Caldimonas brevitalea: one gene and its partner. The protein of the gene in region 1 interacts with the protein of each later gene in a pairwise test. Links are inferred from orthologs where the notes say so. Each region holds a gene or a part of one and is shown in the gene's direction. Other genes may lie near its edges.

Region 1 (16,251 bases):
ACCTGGTGGCCGTCGAAGCGTGGGTCGCCGGGCTTGGGGGTTTCGAGCCGCCCGCTGTGCAATGCGGCGTGCACCGCCTGTGGCACTTCGATGCGGTAGCGCGCCAGGATGTCGAGCGCATCGGCGCAGGAGGTCGGATCGGGCACGGTGGGGCCGCTGGCGATCACCGCGGGGTCGTCGCCGGGGACGTCGGAGATCAACAGCGTCACCATGCGCGCCGGGGCGCAGCGCGCACCCAGCCGCCCACCCTTCACCGCCGACAAGTGCTTGCGCACGCAGTTGATCTCGGCGATGGTTGCGCCGCTGTGCAGCAAGGCCTGGTTGACGGCGCGCTTGTCCTGCAAGGTCACGCCCTCGGCGGGCCAGGCCAGCAGCGCCGACCCGCCGCCGGACATCAGGCACAACACCAGGTCGTCGGCACTCAGGCCGCCGGTCGCTCCGACGATGCGGCGCGCCGCCTGCAGCCCGGCGTCGTCAGGTACCGGGTGGCCGGCTTCGATCACTTCGACACGCCCACCACGGGCGCCGGGCGGGCAGTGTCCGTAGCGGGTGACGACCAGGCCCGACAGCGGCGCGTCGGAGGGCCACAGCCGGTCGACGGCGAGCGCCATCGATGCGGCCGCCTTGCCGGCGCCGATCACCAGGGTGCGCCCGCGCGGCGGCGGCGGCAGCAGCGCCGCGAGGCCGTGGTCGGGCTGGGCGCGCGCGACGGCGGTGTCGAACAGGTGGCGCAGCCATTCGGCAGGCGAGTCGAGGAGGTGGGGCATGACGGCAGGCGATCGGCAAGGCACGTGATGCACAGGAGCATGCCTCACTCGACGCCCGGCGTCGAACCACCGGGCGGGTCGGCTTGACCCTCCACGCACCAGCCTCCATGATCGCCGCACCCGCCACTGGGGGCGGACCCGAACGAGCGGCCGTCACGGCCGGCAAACCGACCACCCGATGGCGACATTCTCGAGCCTGCGCCGGCAGTTGGCGCCCTTCAGGCCACGGCTGTTGTCGGCCCTGCAAGGTTATGACCGGCATCGTCTCGCGACCGATGTCGCGGCCGGCCTGACGGTCGGCGTCGTGGCGCTCCCGCTCGCGATGGCGTTTGCGATCGCCTCGGGCGTCAAGCCCGAGCAAGGCTTGTTCACCGCCATCATCGCCGGCTTCCTTGTCTCGGCGCTGGGCGGCTCCAATGTCCAGATCGGCGGCCCGGCGGGCGCTTTCATCGTGATCGTCTACGGCATCGTGCAGCGCTACGGGCTCGGCAACCTGCTGATCGCGACCGTGCTGGCCGGTGTGCTGCAGTTCCTGCTGGGGCTGTTCAAGCTCGGTGTGCTGGTGCGCTACATCCCCGTCACCATCGTGATCGGTTTCACCAACGGCATCGCGGTGCTGATCGCGCTGTCGCAAGTGAAGGACCTGTTCGGGCTGAAGATCGGCCCGATGCCGGCCGACTTCTTCGCCCAGGTGACGCTGCTGGGCCGCCACCTGGCGTCGTTCAACGGGGTGGCCCTGGCGCTGGGGCTGACCTGTCTGGCCCTCGTCGTCGTATGGCCCAAGTTGTACCGCATGCCGAATGGCGGCCGCGGCGCACGGTGGCTGGCGCGGCTGCCCGGCACGGTGGTCGCCCTCGGGCTGGCCACCGCCGCCACCGCGGCATTCGAGCTGCCGGTCGAGACCATCGGCTCACGCTTCGGCGGCATCCCCCAGGCGCTGCCACGTTTCGAATGGCCGGGTTTCACCTGGGACGGCGTCAAGCAGTTGTTCATTCCGACCTTGACCATCGCGCTGCTCGGCTCGATCGAGTCGCTGCTGTGCGCGCGGGTGGCCGACAACCTCACCGAACTGCCGCGTCACGACCCCAACCAGGAGCTGATGGCGCAAGGCGCGGCGAATGTGGTGGCGCCGTTTTTCGGCGGCATCCCGGCCACCGGCACGATCGCCCGCACCGTGACCAACCTGCGCTCCGGGGCCACCACGCCGGTGGCCGGCATGGTGCATGCGGCCACCCTGCTGCTGGTGGTGCTGGTGGCCGCGCCGCTGGCGGCCCACGTGCCCTTGGCCGCGCTGGCCGGCATCTTGTGGTTCGTCGCCTGGAACATGGGCGAGTGGCGCGAGTTCATACGTCTGCGTCAGTTCTCGCCGCCCTACCGCATCACGCTGCTGGTGACCTTCGTGCTGACGGTGGTGTTTGATCTGACCGTCGCGGTCGAGGTGGGGCTGGCGCTCGCCTGCGTGTTCTTCATCTACCGGATGAGCACCCTGTTCCGTGTCGCACCGCTCGAGCTGCCCGGCGCACCCGAGCATGTGCAGGCGATGAGTTTGTACGGCTCGCTGTTCTTTGGCGCGGTGGCCAAGGTCGAAGCGGTGTCGCACCATCTGCGACCCGGCACGCGGGTGCTGCTGCTCGAGATGCGGCGATTGATCTCGATGGACACCACCGGCCTGGACGCGCTCGAGCAGCTGCACCGCAGCCTGTCGCGGCGCGGCGTGCGGCTGGTGCTGTGCGAGGTCAACGAGCAACCGCTCGGGCTGATGCAACGCTCGGGTTTTCTCGACCAGCTCGGCGCGGGCGGACTCGCGGCGCGACTGGCCGAAGCGGTACCCGCGGCCGAAACCCCGCACTGACACTGCGTTACACCCCTCGGGTATGCTCACGGCTGACTGCAACAAGTACGACGAGCACAGGGTGGGATTACTGGATGACCTGAAGCGCCAGGCCGAAGCGCGCCAAGCACAGCTGCAAAGCAGCGGAGCCTCTCTGGAGCGCCAGACGGCGCTGGTGGAAGGAGCCTGCACCACGGCTTTCCGCTACTGGATGGAGCTGGCCAAGCAACTCAACGTGTTGAAGCCGGTCGCCCCGGCGCGTTATGCGCTCGACGGCCGCCACGTGTTCGAACAGCTGCCGATGAGCGATTTCCGGGTCGACGCCCGCCGGCGCTCGCCCGCACCGAACGCGCCGCACGAGCACGTGCAGCTGTTCTGGCTGCTCGGCTCGGGCCGCCCGCTGGTCATCACGAAGGACTACCCGAACGAGATCGAAAAGCTGCAGACGCGGCTGCGCATGTCGGGCGTGGACTTCCACATCGAGAACATCCGCGACCCCGAGGACGGCCGCTACCTGCACACGCGCTTCGAGTTCACCGCCGACTTCACCGCCGGCGTCAAGCTGCTGCCGCAGCACGAGCAAGGCCAGGTGCAATTCCAGCTGATCAACCTGGAAGGCTTCGAGACGGCGTTGGTCGAGTTGCCCGCATTCGAAGTCAACCAGGCGGTGCTCGACGAACTCGCCAAGCTCATGCTGGGCCAGCCGAACGGCTTTTTCCAGTGCGGGCGGGTGCTGCGGCGGGGCTGACGGCGGCATAGCGCGCCGGCGTGACGCCGAAGCAGCGCCGGAACCAGTGCGAGAAATGCGCCTGGTCTGCGAAACCGCAGGCCGACGCGGTCTGCGCCAGCGCGCAGCCGTCGCGCAGCAAGGCCTTGGCGTGCGCGATGCGGGCCAGCCGGGCGTATTGCCGCGGCGTCTGCCCCAGGCCGCGGCGAAACAGCCGGTGCAGATGTTCACGTGACACACCGATCTCGCGCGCCAGCGCGGCGGGGTCGGGCAGGCTGCCGTGGCATTCCTGCAGGCGCCGGCACAACACTTCGATGCGCGGGTCGACGGCGGGCACGAGGGGCACGCCGGGCTCCCCGCCGACCGCTCCGAACAACGCCTCGGCGAGGACGTGGCGCAAGCGCTCGGCATCGGCCCCGTCGACCGCTTCAACCAGTGCCGCCCCCAGCCGGGGCGCACGGCGCACCGGCTGCCGCACCTCGGGGCGTCGGTCCGCCGGCCAGCCCAGCCATTGCGCCGCGGGCAGGGCCGGCAGATAGACCATCACCATCTCGAACACCGCCGGGCTGACACCGGCGGTGTGCAGCGCATGCGGCGGCAGCACCACCACGTCGCCTTCTTTGGCCTGCAGCAGCCGCCCCTCGCAACTGAAACGACAACTGCCGCGCCGCACCGTGCCGATGCTCCATTCGGCATGCCAGTGCGGCGCAAAACGGACGTCTGGCTCGGTGGCGAGCAGCACGTCGACGACGGTCGCCGCCGCTTCGAACGACAGCGGCACCAGCCGCGAGCGGGCGGCCCCCGGCGGCGTGCCAGCCGTCGGCCTCACGCCTGCAAGGCCCCGCGCACGGTCAGACCCAACCAGCCGGCGCTCGCGCGCGTGGCCCGCAGCGGGCCCAGCAGCGACAGCTCCTCGACCGGGTGATCGAGCCGCGTGAGCTGCGCCGAGGCCGGCTGCCAGCGCGAGTCGACGCGCCCGGTGATGTCGGAGCGCAGCAGCTCGGGCTGCGGCAGCCGCTCGGGCGTGCGCAAATCGGGCCAACCGACCAGCCCGAGCGTGGGCCGCGCCAGGAAGCCGAGCGGCTCCGCGTCGCCGGCCTCGAGTTGCAACTCGGCTTCGAGCAGCCGACGTTCCTTCACCGTCAGCCCGGCGCGCAACCGCGTGCCGGGCCGCAGCGGCGCAGCGGCCGGATGGTCGAGTGGCAAACAACGGGTCAGCGTGGTGCTGCCCAACTTCTTGGGCCAGCCCTGCAGCAGGCCGCGCAGCAGCGCGATGTCCTGGTCGACGTAGATGAACGGGCAGAAGTTGACCCGGGTGCCGTCGGCCCGCTCGATCTCCACCGTCACGATGGTTTCGCGGTACTGCGCGTAGACGGGATCGGGTGCCGCGTCGTCGCCGCTGCTGCCCGTTTGCCACTCGGCGAAGTGGACGCAGCCGCGGCCGGTCAGACGGCCGTGCCGGCGCGCCAGCAACTGCTCACCCTGTGCGACGTCGCATTCGAATTCCACGTTGAGCAGCCAGCCGGCGTAGTGCCACGGCGGCGGGCCGACCAGGGCGCTGCGGCCGGACGCGGTGTAAGGGGCGGTGAAGCTTTGGTACATGGGCAATCGGCTTTGATGGACGAAGCCGCACCTTAGCGGCACGCTGGCGGCGGCGTCTTGTACGCCAGTGACATGCGCCGCCTGGTGTCCTAGCCGCCTTGCTGCAACTCGCGCGGGTCGATGGCGCTCGCGGTGTCCAGCACCCGGCCGTCAGGGTCGAAGGTGACGCTGAAGACGCGGTTCTCGTTGCCGTCGAGGTAGCGCCAGTCCCAGACCTCTTCGTTCTTCAACGGGAACGCCTGCGCGCGCGCCGGCTTGCCGAGCAAGCGCCGCACTTGCGCCTTGTCCAGCCCGGGCGTGACCTGGGCGAACACGGCCGGCTGGAGCACCTGGCGCAGCGCGCTCATGCGGCCGTCGGCGCCGATCGTGATCATGTAGTTGCGCTGGCCTTCGGGCTGGCGCGGGTACTCCAGCGTCTTGCTGCCGTCCTCGGCGTGGTAGACCGCGGCCGGCTCGCCGAACTGCGAGCGTACGTCCGCCTCGGTGGCGACCCCTTCCTCCAGCTTGTCGACACGTGCCTTATCGCACGCGGTGAGGGCCGCCGCCGCGACGATCAGGCCGATCAGGAGTGTGCGCATCGTCGTCCCCGTTAAAATCGTGGTCGCCATTTCACCATTGCCCGGGCGAAACAGGGTTCCGAGTCTGCGTAAGCTGTCAGACCGGGGCCACGGAAACGGCCCGCTCCGACGCACAGCGTCTACAGGCAATGGTTTGCAACCGAGCCCTTCATCGACCTGCCGGCCGCGCCGGCCGTGGACACCATGCCGCTGTTCTGGAAACCCTACAAGTCCGACATCACCGAGTTCATCGAGGAACTGAAGGCCAAAAACCCGCAGCTCGAGGACGCCCAACGCGAAGGGCGCTCGCTGCTGTGGGACCGCAACCTCGACCGCGAGGCGCAGACGGCCTGGAACGAGGCCAAGGTGCCGCAGCAGCCCTACGTCTACCAGACCAAGGCGTCGAGCGACTGAGCCCGGCCGGGCCGATGTCCGCTTTGCGCCCCTTCCGTTCGACCTCACCGACAGGCACGCCGTGACCGACGAGGCCCTGGCGCCGGCCGCGCCGCCGTCTCTGCAGGACGGCGAAAACGCCCTGCCCGAGGTGGTCGACAGCATCGCCGTCGCGCGGCTGTACGGGTCGCCGCTGTTCCAGCTGCCGACGGATCTCTACATCCCGCCCGATGCGCTCGAGGTGTTCCTCGAAGCCTTCGAGGGGCCGCTGGACCTGCTGCTCTACCTGATCCGCAAGCAGAACTTCAACATCCTCGACATTCCGCTGGCCGACGTCACGCGCCAGTACCTCAGCTACGTCGACCAGATCCGCAGCCGCAACCTCGAGCTGGCCTCGGAGTATTTGCTGATGGCGGCGATGCTGATCGAGATCAAGTCGCGGATGCTGCTGCCGCCGAAGAAGACGGAGGAAGGCCAGGAGCCGGAAGACCCGCGCGCCGAACTGGTGCGCCGTCTGCTCGAATACGAGCAGATGAAGCTGGCGGCCGCCAAACTCGACCAGCTCCCGCTGTTGGGCCGCGATTTTCTGCGCGCCCAGGTCTACATCGAACAATCGATGCAGCCGCGCTTCCCGGATGTGAGCCTTCACGAACTTCAGGAGGCGTGGCTGGACATCCTCAAGCGCGCCAAGCTGACCCAGCACCACAAGATCAGCCGCGAAGAGCTGTCGGTGCGCGAGCACATGAGCATGGTGTTGCGCACCCTGCAGGGCCGCCGTTTCGTCGAGTTCCAGGATCTGTTCGAGCCCAGCCGCGGGCCCCAGGTGTTGGTGGTCACCTTCATCGCGATGCTCGAGCTGGCACGCGAGCGGCTGCTCGAAATCACCCAGGCCGAAGCGTTCGCGCCGATCTACGTCCGGCTCGCCTACCAGCCCGCCTGACGCGCCACCGTCAGCGCGGTTGCGAACGGTCGTTCGGAAAGCCCTAGAATCCGCGCACTTTGTCACAGTGAGGCGCTTGATGAGCAGCCACGCCACCCCGACCCCCACCGACCCGACCGCGCGCAAGCCGTTGACACTGCACCGGCTGCGTGAAATGCACGCCGCGGGCGAGAAAATCGCGATGTTGACCTGCTACGACAGCAGTTTCGCGCGGCTGCTCGACGACGCGGGCGTCGACTGCCTGCTGGTCGGGGACTCGCTGGGCATGGTGTTGCAAGGCCAGTCCAGCACCTTGCCGGTGACGCTGGAAGAGGTGGCGTACCACACCCGGGCCGTGGCGCGCGGCAACCGCAGCGCCTGGCTGATCGCCGACCTGCCCTTCGGCAGCTACCAGGAATCGAAGGAACAGGCACTGCGCAGCAGCGTCGAGCTGATGCGCGCCGGCGCCCAGATGGTCAAGCTCGAGGGCGGCGGCTGGACCGCCGAGGCGGTGGACTTTTTGGTGCAACGCGGCATTCCGGTGTGCGCGCACCTCGGCCTCACGCCGCAAAGCGTGCACGCCTTCGGCGGCTACCGCGTGCAAGGCCGCGACGAATCGGGCGCTGCGGTGCTGAAGCGGCACGCAGCGGAACTGGCCGACGCCGGCGCCGCGATGCTCGTGCTCGAGCTGGTGCCGTCGGCGCTCGCCGAGGAAGTCTCGGCGTCGAACCCGGGGCTGATGACCATCGGCATCGGCGCCGGCCCGGTATGTGCTGGGCAGGTGCTGGTGCTGCACGACATGCTGAACGTGACGCGCGGCAAGCTGCCCCGCTTCGTCCGCAACTTCATGGCCGATGCGAGCAGCATCGACGAGGCCGTGCGCGCCTATGTGCGCGACGTCAAGAACGGCCGCTTCCCCGACCCGCAACTGCATACCTACTGATTTCTCACCACCAACATCATGCGCATCGTCCACACCATCAGTGAACTGCGGCAGGCCCTGGCCGGCACGACCAAGACCGCCTTCGTTCCGACGATGGGGAATCTGCACGAGGGCCACCTCTCGCTCGTCAAGCTCGCCAAGGAACACGGCGGGCCGGTGGTCGCGAGCGTCTTCGTCAACCGGCTGCAGTTCGCGCCGCACGAAGATTTCGACACCTACCCCCGCACCTTCGAACGCGATTGCGACCTGCTGCGCAGCGTTGGCTGCAACGTGGTGTTCGCGCCGTCCGAGGAAGAGCTCTATCCCGAGCCGCAGGTGTTCCGCATCGTCCCGCCGCCCGAGCTGGACACCATCCTCGAAGGCGAGTTCCGGCCCGGCTTCTTCACCGGCGTCAGCACCGTGGTGCTGAAGTTGTTCAACTGCGTGCAGCCGCGCTTCGCGGTGTTCGGCAAGAAGGACTACCAGCAGCTGATGGTGGTCCGGCGCATGGTGCAGCAACTCGCGTTGCCGATCGACATCGTGGCCGGCGACACCACCCGGGCCGAAGACGGCCTGGCACTGTCGTCTCGCAACAGCTACCTGTCACCCGCGGAGCGGGCCGAAGCGCCGCAGCTGGCGATGACGTTGCGCCATGTGCAGCTGTCGCTGCGCAACGGCCAGCCGGATGCGGCCGAACTCGAGCGTGAGGCGATGGACATGCTGCGCCAGCGCGGCTGGGCGCCCGATTACGTCGCGGTGCGCCGGCGCAGCGACCTGGGCGTGCCGACCGCGGAACAGCGCGCGGCCGGCGAACCGCTGGTGGTGCTGGCGGCCGCCAAGCTGGGCGGCACTCGGCTGATCGACAACTTCGAAGTCTGAGGCCGCCGGGGCCGGGCCTGTATGGGAGCCTAGATGGCCCCGACGCTGCCCGTCACCGGCAGCACGATGCCGGTGATGTAGGCCGAGCACACCGGCGACGCCAGGAAGACATACGCCGGCGACAGCTCCTCGGGCTGGGCCGCGCGTTTCATCGCCGTCTGCTTGCCGAACTCCTTGATCTTCTCGGGCGGCGAATCGGCCGGGTTCAGCGGCGTCCACACCGGCCCCGGCGCCACCGCATTGACGCGGATGCCCTTGTCGACCAGGTTCTGCGCGAGGGCCTTGGTGAAGGCATGGATCGCCCCCTTGGTGGTCGAGTAGTCGAGCAGCTTGGGGCTGCCCTGCAGGCCGGTCACCGAGCCGGTGTTGATGATCGACGCGCCTTCGTTCAAGTGCGGCAGTGCGGCCTTGGCCATGTGGAAATAGCCGTAGACGTTGGTGCGCAAGGTTTCGTCGAAGCGCTCCTCGGTGATGTCGACGAGCGATTCGGCGTGTTCCTGGAAGGCGGCGTTGTTGACCAGCACGTCGAGCTTGCCGAAGGTCGCCACGGTTTTTTCGACCGCCTGCTTGCAGAACGCCGGGTCCTTCACGTCGCCCGGGATCAACAGGCAGGCGCGCCCTTCCCGCTCGACGTACCGCTTGGTCTCCTCGGCGTCTTCATGCTCGTTGAGGTAGACGATCGCAACGTCGGCGCCTTCGCGCGCAAACAGCACCGCCACCGCCCGACCGATGCCGGAGTCGCCACCGGTGATCAGGGCCGCCATGTCCTGCAGCTTGTGGCTGCCCTGATAGTCGGGAGCCTCGAAGCGCGGCTTGAGTTCCAGCTCGGCTTCCAGCCCCGGTTTGTCGAGGTGCTGACCCGGCAACTCGCCGGGCTGTTCGCGGGCGCCGGCCTGCACCGGCTGCGACGGCTGGGAGCCGCCGCCCTGCTTCGATTGCGCCTGGTCCAACTGGTCCTGGCCGCGCTGCAATTCGCGCTGCTTGTCGGCCACTGCTTCGACGTCGCCGGCGGAGTCTAGGTTGTCATCTGCCATGGTGGTTCACCTTTGCTGATGGACTTTAGGCGCGGCAGGCGCCGCGCCCCCGTCGAACGTCGTCAGCGCGGCATGCGGCTGGCCTTGCCCGAGGCAGAGCCACCCCCAGCGGCGCCGCTCGCCTGCGAGTTGCCGGAGCGGTCGGGTTCGGCCGGTTCGGAAATGCCTTCCAGGGCCTGCGCCGCGTCTTCGCCGCTGACCTTGGCCGCCACGTCGCCGAGCGACAGGATGCCGACCACGTGCTGCTCGCGGTCCATCACCGGCACGCGGCGGATCTGCACGTCGCGCATCTGCTCGACCACTTCCTCCACCTCTTGGTCTTCGAAACACCATTGCACGTCGGTGCTCATCACCTCGGTCAGCGAAGTGCTGTCGGCGGGACGCCCCTGCGCCACGCCACGCACGGTGATGTCACGGTCGGTCACCATGCCGACAAGGCGGTCGCCGTCGCACACCGGCACCGCGCCGACGTTGAGTTCGTCCATCGCCTGGGCCGCCAGCAGCAGGGAATCGGTGGGGGCCATCGTGCGCACGCCACGGGTCATCACTTGGGAAACTTGGGTCATGAAAGCGCTCCTGTTGGTTGGGTTCACACCCGGAGTCCAGCAAATGCTGTACCCCTGCGCCCGTCCCTGCTGAGGCCGCCAGCGTGCCGCGCCGGCCGTCCCGCGGCCACAATCCGGCCACCATGGCGACGTTTCGCTTCTATGCAGAGTTGAATGATTTTCTGGCGCCCGCGCGCCGCGGCGTCGCGTTCGAGCATGCCACCTCGCCCCACGAAAGCCTCAAGCATGCAGTCGAATCGCTGGGCGTGCCGCACACCGAGGTGGCGCTGGTGCTGTTGAACGGGGAGCCGACGCCGCTCGAGCGGCGCTCAGTCGCCGCCGGAGACCGTATTGCGGTCTATCCGCAATGGCACCTCGCCGGCGTGTGCGGGAGCGCCGACGAGGTGGATGAACCCCGCTTCATTTGCGATGCCCACCTCGGGCGTTTGGCGCGCTACCTGCGGTTCGCCGGCTACGACACGCTTTACCGCAACGCCTGGCAGGATGTGGAGCTGGTAGCACTGGCACGGGCCGAGACCCGCATCGTGCTCACGCGCGACCGCGACCTGCTGATGCACCGCGACGTGGTGCACGGGTGTTATCTGCGCGCGGTGGAGCCCTTGCAGCAACTGCAGGAATTGCAGCGACGGCTGGGACTGTCGGCGCACGAAGCGGGGACGGGCAGCCGTTGCCTGCTGTGCAACGCGGTGCTGGAGACGATCGACAAAGCCGCGGTGGCGGGACGGGTGCCTCCGCGCACGTTCGCGCACTTCGAGCAGTACTGGCGCTGTCCGTGCTGCGAGCGGGTCTATTGGCGCGGCTCTCACTGGGAGCGCATGAGCGCCGCCCGGCCGCCCGAAGGCGCTCGCTCCGGAGTGCGATAGCACGAAGGTCAGTCAACTGGCGCCGCCCGGCCGCCCGAAGGCGCTCGCTCCGGAGTGCGGTAGCACGAAGGTCAGTCAACTGGCGCCGCCCGGCCGCCCGAAGGCGCTCGCTCCGGAGTGCGGTAGCACGAAGGTCAGTCAACTGGCGCCGCCCGGCCGCCCGAAGGCGCTCGCACCGCAGTGCACCAGCACGAAGGTTAGGCTATGAGCGACGTGCTGGGTCTCGGTGTCAGTGGCGACGCAGATCGAAGGCGCGCTTGAGCAGATAGCTGCCGGCCAACAGACCGCCCGCCGTCATCAGCAGCGCGCCGGTGGGCATCGCGCGGGCCGCGTTAGCGGCCATCTCGCCAGCGTGCGGCGCCGCCAGTTGCAGGCGGCGCTTGGTCATGGCCGCGCCCAGTTCGTTGAGACGGTCCTTGAGCAGCGTCTCGGCGGCCGGCAGCAACACGGTTTCTTCGTCTGCCACATGGTGCGTGACGTCGCGCATCAGCTCCATGAAGACGTTGTCGAAGTTGGCGTCGGTCGGCTCCATCGAACGCAGCTGCTCGATCAGGCGGCGCATCTCGTCGTGTTCGGGCTTGCTCTTGGCCAGCACGTCGTTGTCACTGGCCACCTCACGCAGGGCCGGATAGAAGATTTCTTCTTCCAGCTGCGCGTGGATCTCGAGCGCGAGGCACACAGTGTTCACGATCGCGCGCTTCTTGTCGGGCGACGCATCGGCCTCGTACTTGTGAAAGGTTGTCAGCGTGTGGGTGTGGTCGAGCCGGATCATCTTGGTGATGCTCGGCGACATCTTGCTCAGCATGGGGTTCATCGCGGGGTCCTTGAATGTGTTGTGGGATCCCAGCTGCAGCAACCGGTGTTCCCTTGCCGGTGGCCTTACCAGCCCTGCGCTCCGCTGCAGGCGAGCGAAAACGCCTCGGCGGCGCGCTCCGGGCAGTGCTGACCGCCGTACTCCTGCCAGGCCATCGCCGCCCACTCGAGCGCATCCTGGCGCTGGTCGGTTTCGTTGTGCGCCAGCAGGCGGGCGGCAAAACGTTCGATCCAGTGGGCCTTTTGCGTGTGCATGTCCATCTCGGTGCTTCCTCACGTGTGTTGGTGTTGACGTGAAGGCATCGTAGAGCGAACCGGCTCGCCTGCACCTTCTTCGCGCCGCCGTGTCCCCGTCGGCCGATTCCTACAGGGGCGGACCGGGCGCGAGCCGCGGGCGACCGTTACAAGCCCAGTTCGCTCAGCCCCGGATGGTCCTCGGGACGGCGGCCGAGCGGCCAGTGGTACTTGCGATCGGCCTCGCGTATCGGCAGGTCGTTGATCGACGCGTGGCGCCGGCTCATCAGGCCGTCGCCGTCGAACTCCCAGTTCTCGTTGCCGTAGGAGCGGTACCACTGTCCGGAATCGTCATGCCATTCATAGGCGAACCGCACCGCGATGCGGTGGTCGTCGTGGGCCCAGATCTCCTTGATGAGCCGGTAGTCCAGCTCACGCGCCCATTTGCGCTCAAGGAAACGCTCGATCTCGGCCCGGCCTTGCACGAACTCGGCCCGGTTGCGCCAGCGGCTGTCGGGGGTGTAGGCGAGCGCGACGAGCGCGGGGTCGCGCGTGTTCCACGCGTCTTCCGCGCGGCGTACCTTGGCGATGGCGCTGTCGAGCGTGAAAGGCGGCAGCGGGGGGCGGGCTTGAACGGGTGAGGTCATCGGTGTGACTCCAGTGGAGGGGAAGAGGTATCGGGCAGCGCCGCGTCGAGCAAGGCCGCGGCCACGCTGCGCGCGTCCAGTGCGGCGTCCGGGTCGGCGCCCACCAGGGCGACCGCGATAGCGCCGTCGACGACGACCAACCAGCGGCGCGCCCAGACGGCTGCGGAGTGCAGGCCGGCCGCCGCGCACTCGCGCTCGATCCAGTCGCGCAGCGCGGCCTTGTGGCGCTGCGCGACCTGCCGCGCGGGCTCGGCCGCGTCGGCGTACTGCCCAGCGACGTTGATGAAGGCACAGCCATGGAAATCGGGGCTCGCGAACCATACGTGCAGCACGTCGAACAGCGCCAGCAGCCGCGCCCGCGGCGCCTGGGCGCGGGCGTCGACAGCCGCCCCGAACCAGGCCATCCAGCGGGCGTGCCGGTGCTCCAGCATGCGCAGCACCAGTCCTTCCTTGGACCCGAAGTGCTTGTACAGGCTGCGCCGCGGAACGCCCGACTCGCGCACGATCTGATCCACCCCCACCGCATGCACGCCGTGGGCATAGACCAGGCGCTCGGTGGTCTCGAGCAGTTGTTGGTGCAGAGAAGAAGCGAGGGCATCCATGGAGCACATGGTAGAACGATCGTTCTACCCGCGCAACCCACACCGCGCCTCGTCCCAGCCGCAAACGCTCAGGGTAAGCCCCGAGAAGCAAACGATTGCGCAAACGTTTTCTATTTCTATGATTTGCGCCATGGCTGCCCGGATGACCGGCGCCCGGCCCGGCATCCACCCACGCCGAGGCCGCCTTCCAACCCAGGAGATCCGCCATGACACTGTCCCGCCGCCGCACCCTGCACGCCGCGATCGCCGCCAGCCTCCTCGGCCCCTGGGCCGCCGGGTCGTTATGGGCTGCCGACCCGCCGAAGGTCGCGCTGGTGATGAAGTCGCTCGCCAACGAGTTCTTCCGCACCATGGAAGACGGCGCCAAGGCCCACCAGGCTGCACACGCGTCGCAGTACACGCTGGTGGCCAATGGCATCAAGGACGAGACCGACACCGCCGCGCAGATCAAGATCGTCGAGCAGATGGTCGCGCAGAAGGTGCAGGCGCTGGTGATCGCGCCGGCCGACTCGAAGGCGCTGGTGCCGGCGATCAAGGCAGCGATCGACAAAGGTGTCGTGGTGGTCAACATCGACAACCGGCTCGATGCCGCCGCGCTGCAGCAGAAGGGCCTGAAAGTGCCCTTCGTCGGCCCCGACAACCGCGCCGGCGCCCGGCTGGTGGGCGAGCACCTGGCGCGCCAGCTGAAGGCGGGCGACAAGGTGGCCATCATCGAAGGTGTGTCCACCACCACCAATGCCCAGCAGCGCACCCTCGGCTTCCAGGACGCGATGAAAGCCGCCGGTGTGCAGGTGGTCGGCGTGCAGTCGGGCCAGTGGGAGATCAACAAGGGCAACACGGTGGCCGCCGGCTTGCTGCGCGAGCACCCGGACCTGCGCGCCCTGCTGGCCGGCAACGACAACATGGCGCTGGGCGCCGTGGCGGCCGTCAAGGCGGCCGGCAAGGCCGGCAAGGTAATGGTGGTGGGCTACGACAACATCCAGGCGATCAAGCCGATGCTGGCGGACGGCCGGGTGCTGGCCACCGCCGACCAGTACGCCGCCAAACAGGCGGTGTTCGGCATCGAGACGGCCTTGAAGGCGCTGGCCGACAAGACACCGCAAGCCGCGATGCCGGCCGAGATCAAGACCGACGTGGTACTGGTCACCAAGGACTCGAAGTGAACTGCGGTCAGCAGCGCGAGGTGCGCCGGTGACACCCGCTGTGGCCAACGCGGCGGCCGCCACGCCGGTCTTGTCGCTCGACGGCATCGGCAAGGACTACGCCGAGCCGGTGCTCGACGGCGTGTGCCTGACACTGGCGGCCGGCGAGGTGCTCGCGCTGACCGGCGAAAACGGCGCCGGCAAGAGCACGCTCGGCAAGATCGTCAGCGGCCTGGTGCTGCCGAGCCGCGGCACGATGCAACTCGACGGCCGGCCCTACCGCCCCGTCTCGCGCCAGGAGGCCGAGCGCTGCGGCGTGCGCCTGGTGATGCAGGAACTGGGCTTGGTGCCCACCCTCACCGTCGCCGAGAACCTGTTGCTCGGGCGGCTGCCCCAGACGGCCGGCTGGGTGCGCCGGGGCGAACTGCACCGGCTGGCCGCACGCCAGCTGGCGCAGATCGGGCTGGACGACCTCGACCCGGCCACACCGGTGGCCGCCTTGGGCATCGGACACCAGCAAATGGTCGAGATCGCCCGCCACCTGCAGGACGACACCCGCGTGCTGGTGCTCGACGAGCCGACCGCGATGCTGACGGGCCGCGAGACCGACCGCTTGTTCGCGCAGATCGAACGGCTGCGGCGCGCCGGCGTCGCCATCGTCTATGTGTCGCACCGGCTGCCCGAACTGCAGCGCATCGCGCAACGTGTTGCGGTGCTACGCGACGGCCGGCTGGTCGAAGTGCGGCCGATGGCGGGCGTGTCGGAGCAACAGCTGGTGCAACGTATGGTCGGGCGCGCGGTGCGCAGCGAGGAGCAGCGGCCGCGCCGCCTTGCCGGCCCGGTGTTGTTGCGCGCCCGCGGGTTGAGTCGGCGCGGCGTGGTGCACGGCGTCGACCTCGACCTCCACGCGGGCGAGGTGTTCGGCCTGGCCGGTCTGGTCGGCTCCGGGCGCACCGAACTCGTGCGGCTGCTGTTCGCCGCCGACCGCGCCGACAGCGGTGAGGTGTGGCGAGAGTCGGCCGAGACCGGCATGCGGCGGCGCTGGCGCTCGCCCATGCAGGCGGTGCGCAGCGGCGTAGGCCTGGTCACCGAAGACCGCAAGTCGCAGGGGCTGTTGCTGCCGCAGCCGATCCGCGTCAACACCAGCCTCAGCCGGCTCGCGGCGGTGTCGCGGCGCGGCTGGCTGCAGCCGGCCCGGGAAACCGCGCTGGCCCAGCGTTTCGTGCAGACGCTACACATCCGCTGCCGCGATACCGAACAGCCGGTGGCCGCGCTGAGTGGCGGCAACCAGCAGAAGGTGGTGTTCGCACGCTGGCTGCTGCGCGACTGCGAGGTGCTGCTGCTCGACGAGCCGACGCGTGGTGTCGACGTCGGCGCGCGGGCCGATCTCTATGCCGAACTGGACCGCATGGCGAGTGCCGGCAAGGCGCTGCTGATGGTGTCGAGCGACCTGCGCGAACTGATGGCGATGTGCGATCGCATCGGCGTCATGCAGGCCGGTCGCCTGGCTGCCGTGTTCGAGCGCGGGCACTGGAGCGAGGCCGCCCTGCTCGCCGCCGCCCTCGGCAGCACCTCCGACACCACGCCGTGCCCTCCCGCCACCCTCACCGTCTCGTCCACACCATCATGACCCTGGGTACCACCACTTCCGCGCCCCCTGCTGCCGCCGCCGTCGCCTGGCGTGGCCTGCGCGGCGAACTCGCCACCTATCTCGGGCTGACCGGGGTGCTGGTCGCGATGGTCGCGCTGTTCG
Region 2 (5,280 bases), 3.0 Mb from region 1 along the record:
TCGCCCGCATGAACAGCTACGAGGTGCACGGCCTGCGCGTGTCCAGCTCGGCCGTGCGCGACGCGCTGGCGCGCGGCGACATGGACGCCGCCGCCGCACTGCTCGGTCGCCCCTACAGCATCAGCGGCCACGTCATCCACGGGCGCAAGCTGGGGCGCGACCTCGGCTTTCGCACGCTGAACCTGCGCTTTCATCACCGCAAACCGGCGGCAATGGGCATCTTCGCGGTCCGCACCCATGGCCTGGCCGACAGCCCGCTCGACGGTGTCGCCAGCCTGGGGGTGCGCCCGACGGTCGAGGACGCCGGCCGCGTGCTGCTCGAAGTGCACTGCCTCGATTGGCCGGCCAGCCTGGGCGCCGAGGGGGGCTACGGTAAACTCGTGCGTGTGGAACTGCTGCACAAACTGCGCGACGAGGCCCGCTACGACGGCCTGGACGCATTGACTGCCGCCATCCGTCAGGATGCGGAGAACGCGCGCGCCTTCTTCGCGTCGCTGCACGTCCAAACCCGGCGCCAAACCACACGCGACCGAATTTAAAGCTCGCCGCCCCCCAGCGAGCCCGGCCCGCCGACGCCGACAGATCCACGACGCGGCGGCCGCCACCAGCTTTTCTGCGCAGAGCCTGCGCCGCCCATCATGAGCGACACGCCCCAAGACTATCGAGCCACCCTCAACCTGCCCGACACGCCCTTCCCAATGCGCGGCGACCTGCCCAAGCGCGAACCGGGCTGGGTCAAGGCCTGGGACGAGCAAGGCATCTACAAGAAGCTGCGCGACGCCCGCTGCAACGCACCGAAGTTCGTGCTGCACGACGGCCCGCCCTATGCCAACGGCCAGATCCACATGGGGCACGCCGTCAACAAGATCCTCAAGGACATGATCGTCAAGGCGCGCCAGCTGGCCGGCTTCAACGCCGTCTACGTGCCCGGCTGGGACTGCCACGGCCTGCCGATCGAAAACCAGATCGAGAAGACCTACGGCCGCAAGCTCACCCGCGAGGACGTGCAGGCCAAGAGCCGCGCCTACGCCGCCGAGCAAATCGCCCAGCAGATGGCCGACTTCAAGCGGCTGGGGGTGCTGGGCGACTGGGGGCGGCCGTACAAGACGATGGACTTCGGCAACGAGGCCAACGAGATCCGCGCCCTCAAGCGCATCATCGAGCGCGGCTTCGTCTACCGCGGGTTGAAGCCGGTGTACTGGTGCTTCGACTGCGGCTCGTCGCTGGCCGAGTTCGAGATCGAATACGCCGACAAGAAGTCGCAAACGCTGGACGTCGGCTTCCAGAGCGCCGAGCCCGACAAGCTGGCCGCCGCCTTTGGCCTGCCCAAGCTCGACAAGGACGCCTACATCGTCATCTGGACCACGACCCCGTGGACCCTGCCGGCCAATCAGGCGCTCAACCTCAACCCGGCGCTCGAATACGCGCTGGTCGACACCGAGCGCGGTTTGCTGGTGCTGGCCAGCGCGCTGGTCGAGAAATGCCTGGAACGCTACGGCCTGACCGGGCGGGTGGTCGCGACGACGCTCGGCGAAAAGCTCGACCGCCTGAACTTCCGCCATCCGCTGGCCGGCGCGCATCCGGGCTATGACCGCCTCTCGCCGGTCTACCTGGCCGACTACGCCACCGCGGAAGACGGCACCGGTATCGTGCACTCGGCCCCGGCCTACGGCGTGGACGACTTCAACTCCTGCGTCGCGCACGGGCTGAAGTACGACGACATCCTCAACCCGGTGCAAGGCCACGGCAGCTATGCCGCGGAACTGCCGCTGTTCGGCGGCCAGAACATCTGGAAGGCGGGCACACCGATCATCGAGGCGATGCGCGAAGCCGGCCGCTTGTTCGCCACCTCGGCGCTGGTGCACAGCTACCCGCATTGCTGGCGCCACAAGAGCCCGGTGATCTACCGCGCCGCGGCGCAATGGTTCGTGCGCATGGACGAAGGCGAAGGGGTGTTCACCGTCGACAAGGCGCCCAAGACGCTGCGGCAGATGGCGCTCGAAGCGATCGAGCAGACCAGCTTCTACCCAGAAAACGGCAAGGCCCGCTTGCGCGACATGATCGCCGGCCGCCCCGACTGGTGCATCTCGCGCCAGCGCAACTGGGGCGTGCCGCTGCCCTTCTTCCTGCACAAAGACAGCGGCGAGCTGCACCCGCGCACGCTGGAGCTGATGGACCGCGCCGCCGAGCTGGTCGAGCAAGGCGGTGTCGAAGCCTGGGCGACGCTCGATCCGCGCGAGTGGCTGGGCGACGAGGCCGGGCAGTACACCAAGAGCACCGACATCCTCGACGTCTGGTTCGACTCCGGCACCACCCACTACCACGTGCTGCAGAAGAGCCACGCCGACCAGTCGACCTGGCCGGCCGACCTCTACCTCGAAGGGCACGACCAGCACCGCGGCTGGTTCCACAGCTCGCTGCTGACCGCCTGTGCGATGTATGGCGCCGCGCCCTACAAAGGCCTGCTGACGCACGGGTTCACGGTCGACAGCCAGGGCCGCAAGATGAGCAAGTCGCTCGGCAACGGCGTGGACCCGCAGGAGACGTCGAAGAAGCTGGGCGCCGAGATCATCCGCCTGTGGGTGGCCGCCAGCGACTACTCGGGCGACATTGCCGGCGACGACAAGATCCTCGCGCGTGTGGTCGACGTCTACCGCCGCATCCGCAACACCTTGCGCTTCCTGCTCGCCAACACCAGCGACTTCGACCCCGAGCGCGACGCGGTGCCGTTCGACCAGCTGCTCGAGATCGACCGTTATGCGCTGGCGCGCACCTCGGCCTTCCAGACCGAGATCCTGGCCCACTACGAGGTCTACGAATTCCACCCGGTGGTGGCCAAGCTGCAGGTGTACTGCTCGGAAGACCTGGGCGCGTTCTATCTGGACGTGCTGAAGGACCGGCTCTACACCACCGCCCCCGGCTCGAGCGCCCGCCGCTCGGCCCAGACCGCGCTGTGGCAGATCACCCAGGCGATGCTGCGCTGGATGGCCCCCTTCCTCAGCTTCACCGCCGAAGAGGCGTGGCAGCTGGTGAGCGCCGGCCGCTCGCCGTCGATCTTCGTCGAGACCTACTGGAAATTCACCGGCGACGACGAGGCCTTGCTGCTCAAGTGGGCTCGGCTGCGCGAGATCCGCGAAGCGGTCAACAAGGAAATCGAGGCGGTGCGGGCCGAAGGCCGCGTCGGCGCCTCGTTGCAGGCACACATCGGCATCGCTGCCGGCGCGGACGACCGCGCGCTGCTCGAAAGCCTCGGCGACGACCTGAAGTTCGTCTTCATCACGTCGGCCGTGGCGGTGTCGCCCGGTGACGAGCTCAAGGTCACGGTCACGCCTTCGACCGATCCGAAATGCGAGCGCTGCTGGCACTACCGGTCGGATGTGGGACACGATGCGGCACACCCCGCCCTGTGCGGCCGCTGCACCAGCAACCTGTACGGCGCCGGCGAAAGCCGCAAGGTGGCGTGATGGCGGCAACCGCAAACAAGAAAAACGGGCGCTCGTTGTCTGCCTCGTCCAAGGGTGCGCTGTGGCCCTGGCTCGGCATTGCCGTCGTCGTGATCCTGCTCGATCAGTTCACCAAGACGCTGATCCTCGGCTACTACACGCTGGGGCAGAGCACGGAGGTGGTGTCGTTCTTCAACATCGTGCGCGTCCACAACACCGGGGCCGCGTTCTCGTTCCTGGCCAAGGCCTCGGGCTGGCAGCGCTGGTTCTTCATCGGCCTGGGCGTGGCCGCGGCGATCTTCATCACCTATTTGTTGAAGCGCCACGGCGGGCAGAAGCTGTTTGCCTGGGCGCTCGCGCTGATCCTCGGCGGCGCCATCGGCAACGTGATCGACCGCGCGCTGCACGGCTACGTGGTCGACTTCCTCGACTTCCACCTGCGCGGCTGGCACTTCCCGGCCTTCAACGTCGCCGACGCCGGCATCTCGGTGGGCGCCGCCTTGTTGATCCTCGACGAGCTGTTGCGGGTGCGGCGCAGCCGTTGAAAGGTGCTGGCCACCGTGGCCAGCACCCGGCCCGCCTGCGGGCTCGCAAGGCGCTGCCCTCGGCAGCCCCTCCCCTCGCTCGCGAGCCGTTGCGTCTTACTGGCGCGGCAGCACCACGCTGTCGATGACGTGGATGACGCCGTTGTCGGCCACGATATCGGTCTTCACCACCTTCGCATCGTTGACCATCACGCCGCTACCGCGGGTGCTGACGGTCAGCTCGCTGCCCTCCACCGTCTTCACCTTGCCGGCCTTGACGTCCTTGGCCATCACGTTGCCGGGCACGACGTGGTAGGTCAGCACGGCCGCCAGCTTGGCCTTGTCGGCCAGCAGGGCGTCCAGATCCGCTTTCGGCAGCTTGGCAAAGGCCGCGTCGGTCGGTGCGAACACCGTGTACGGGCCCTTGCCTTTCAGCGTCTGCACCAGGCCGGCCTTGTCGAGTGCCGTGGCCAGGGTCTTGAAGTCGCCGGCCGCCACGGCGGTGTCGACGATGTCCTTGGCCTGCACGGCGACGGCGGCGAGTGCGAGGGTGGTGAGGGCGATGATCTTCTTCATGGAGGACTCCTTGGTCAGCAGGGAACAGCGCAAGGCTGCAGGATGAACACCGCATCGACCGCGAAAATCACGCCGTAACCCGGCGGCACAGCGGGCCAACCAGGCCGGCGCACCCGACGAGACACAACGTTTCAGGGCTGTCGAAGCAGGTTGATTTGTCCTAGACAAACCAACCATGAACAGTAAGATAACCGCAAATCTCCGGATTGGCAATATTTTGTCCAAGACAAACACAGAAGGCACGAGCTACACGATCGCCGCGGTCGAGCGAGACGTCGGCTTGTCCAAAGACGTGTTGCGGGTCTGGGAGCGCCGCTACGGCTTCCCCACGCCGGCACGCGACGGCAAGGGGGAGCGGCTGTATCCGGCCGAGCAGGTCGAGCGGCTACGGCTCATCAAGCGCCTGATGGATCAAGGCCACCGGCCGGGTGGGCTGCTGACGCGTACGCTGGCGGAATTGCAGGCCCTGCCCTCACGGCGGGCGGCGGCGACGGCGGGGGCAGCAGCAGAGCCGGGCGATGGCAGCGCCGACTTGCTCACGTTGATCCAGCGGCACGAGAAAGAGGCCTACCTGCAAGCCCTGCAGCAGCGACTCGCCCGAGAAGGTTTGCAGCGTTTTGTCCAGGACACGGTGGCCCCGCTCGCGCGGCGCGTCGGCCTGGCCTGGGAAGAAGGTCGATTGCAGGTCTTCGAGGAGCACCTGTTCACCGAGTTGACCGAGCGGGTGCTGCAGCAGG

What was found.
Region 2: the proteins of AAW51_RS06550 (region 1) and ileS interact in binary tests that used the Escherichia coli proteins (3 or more experiments, as listed by UniProt). The link is inferred for Caldimonas brevitalea from one-to-one orthologs.

The regions. Positions count from the first base shown.
Region 1 is NZ_CP011371.1:1,501,717-1,517,967, reverse strand. What follows is about bases 12,657-15,540. They hold AAW51_RS06550 (sugar ABC transporter substrate-binding protein), read left to right. Parts: upstream 12,657-13,562; coding sequence 13,563-14,519; downstream 14,520-15,540. Other genes in these bases: AAW51_RS06545 (sugar ABC transporter ATP-binding protein), read left to right, coding at 14,548-15,540; AAW51_RS06555 (TetR/AcrR family transcriptional regulator), read right to left, coding at 12,751-13,365; AAW51_RS06560 (nuclear transport factor 2 family protein), read right to left, coding at 12,657-12,754. In the rest of the region: AAW51_RS06635 (glycerate kinase type-2 family protein), read right to left, coding at 1-767; AAW51_RS06630 (SulP family inorganic anion transporter), read left to right, coding at 946-2,619; AAW51_RS06625 (hypothetical protein), read left to right, coding at 2,681-3,346; AAW51_RS06620 (helix-turn-helix transcriptional regulator), read right to left, coding at 3,288-4,154; AAW51_RS06615 (acetoacetate decarboxylase family protein), read right to left, coding at 4,151-4,927; outer membrane protein assembly factor BamE domain-containing protein, read right to left, coding at 5,017-5,505; AAW51_RS06605 (DUF3460 family protein), read left to right, coding at 5,689-5,898; AAW51_RS06600 (segregation and condensation protein A), read left to right, coding at 5,960-6,817; panB (3-methyl-2-oxobutanoate hydroxymethyltransferase), read left to right, coding at 6,897-7,739; panC (pantoate--beta-alanine ligase), read left to right, coding at 7,758-8,597; AAW51_RS06585 (SDR family oxidoreductase), read right to left, coding at 8,627-9,631; AAW51_RS06580 (CBS domain-containing protein), read right to left, coding at 9,694-10,197; AAW51_RS06575 (Mut7-C RNAse domain-containing protein), read left to right, coding at 10,320-11,060; AAW51_RS06570 (hemerythrin domain-containing protein), read right to left, coding at 11,290-11,874; AAW51_RS06565 (hypothetical protein), read right to left, coding at 11,940-12,134; more of AAW51_RS06560, read right to left, coding at 12,275-12,656; and 2 more genes. UniProt on the Escherichia coli protein: Part of the ABC transporter complex RbsABC involved in ribose import. Binds ribose. Also serves as the primary chemoreceptor for chemotaxis.
Region 2 is NZ_CP011371.1:4,527,111-4,532,390, forward strand. Bases 308-3,664 are described here. They hold ileS (isoleucine--tRNA ligase), read left to right. Parts: upstream 308-638; coding sequence 639-3,464; downstream 3,465-3,664. Other genes in these bases: AAW51_RS18980 (bifunctional riboflavin kinase/FAD synthetase), read left to right, coding at 308-539; lspA (signal peptidase II), read left to right, coding at 3,464-3,664. Outside these bases: more of AAW51_RS18980, read left to right, coding at 1-307; more of lspA, read left to right, coding at 3,665-3,988; AAW51_RS18995 (fasciclin domain-containing protein), read right to left, coding at 4,085-4,543; AAW51_RS19000 (MerR family transcriptional regulator), read left to right, coding at 4,761-5,280. UniProt on the Escherichia coli protein: Catalyzes the attachment of isoleucine to tRNA(Ile). As IleRS can inadvertently accommodate and process structurally similar amino acids such as valine, to avoid such errors it has two additional distinct tRNA(Ile)-dependent editing activities.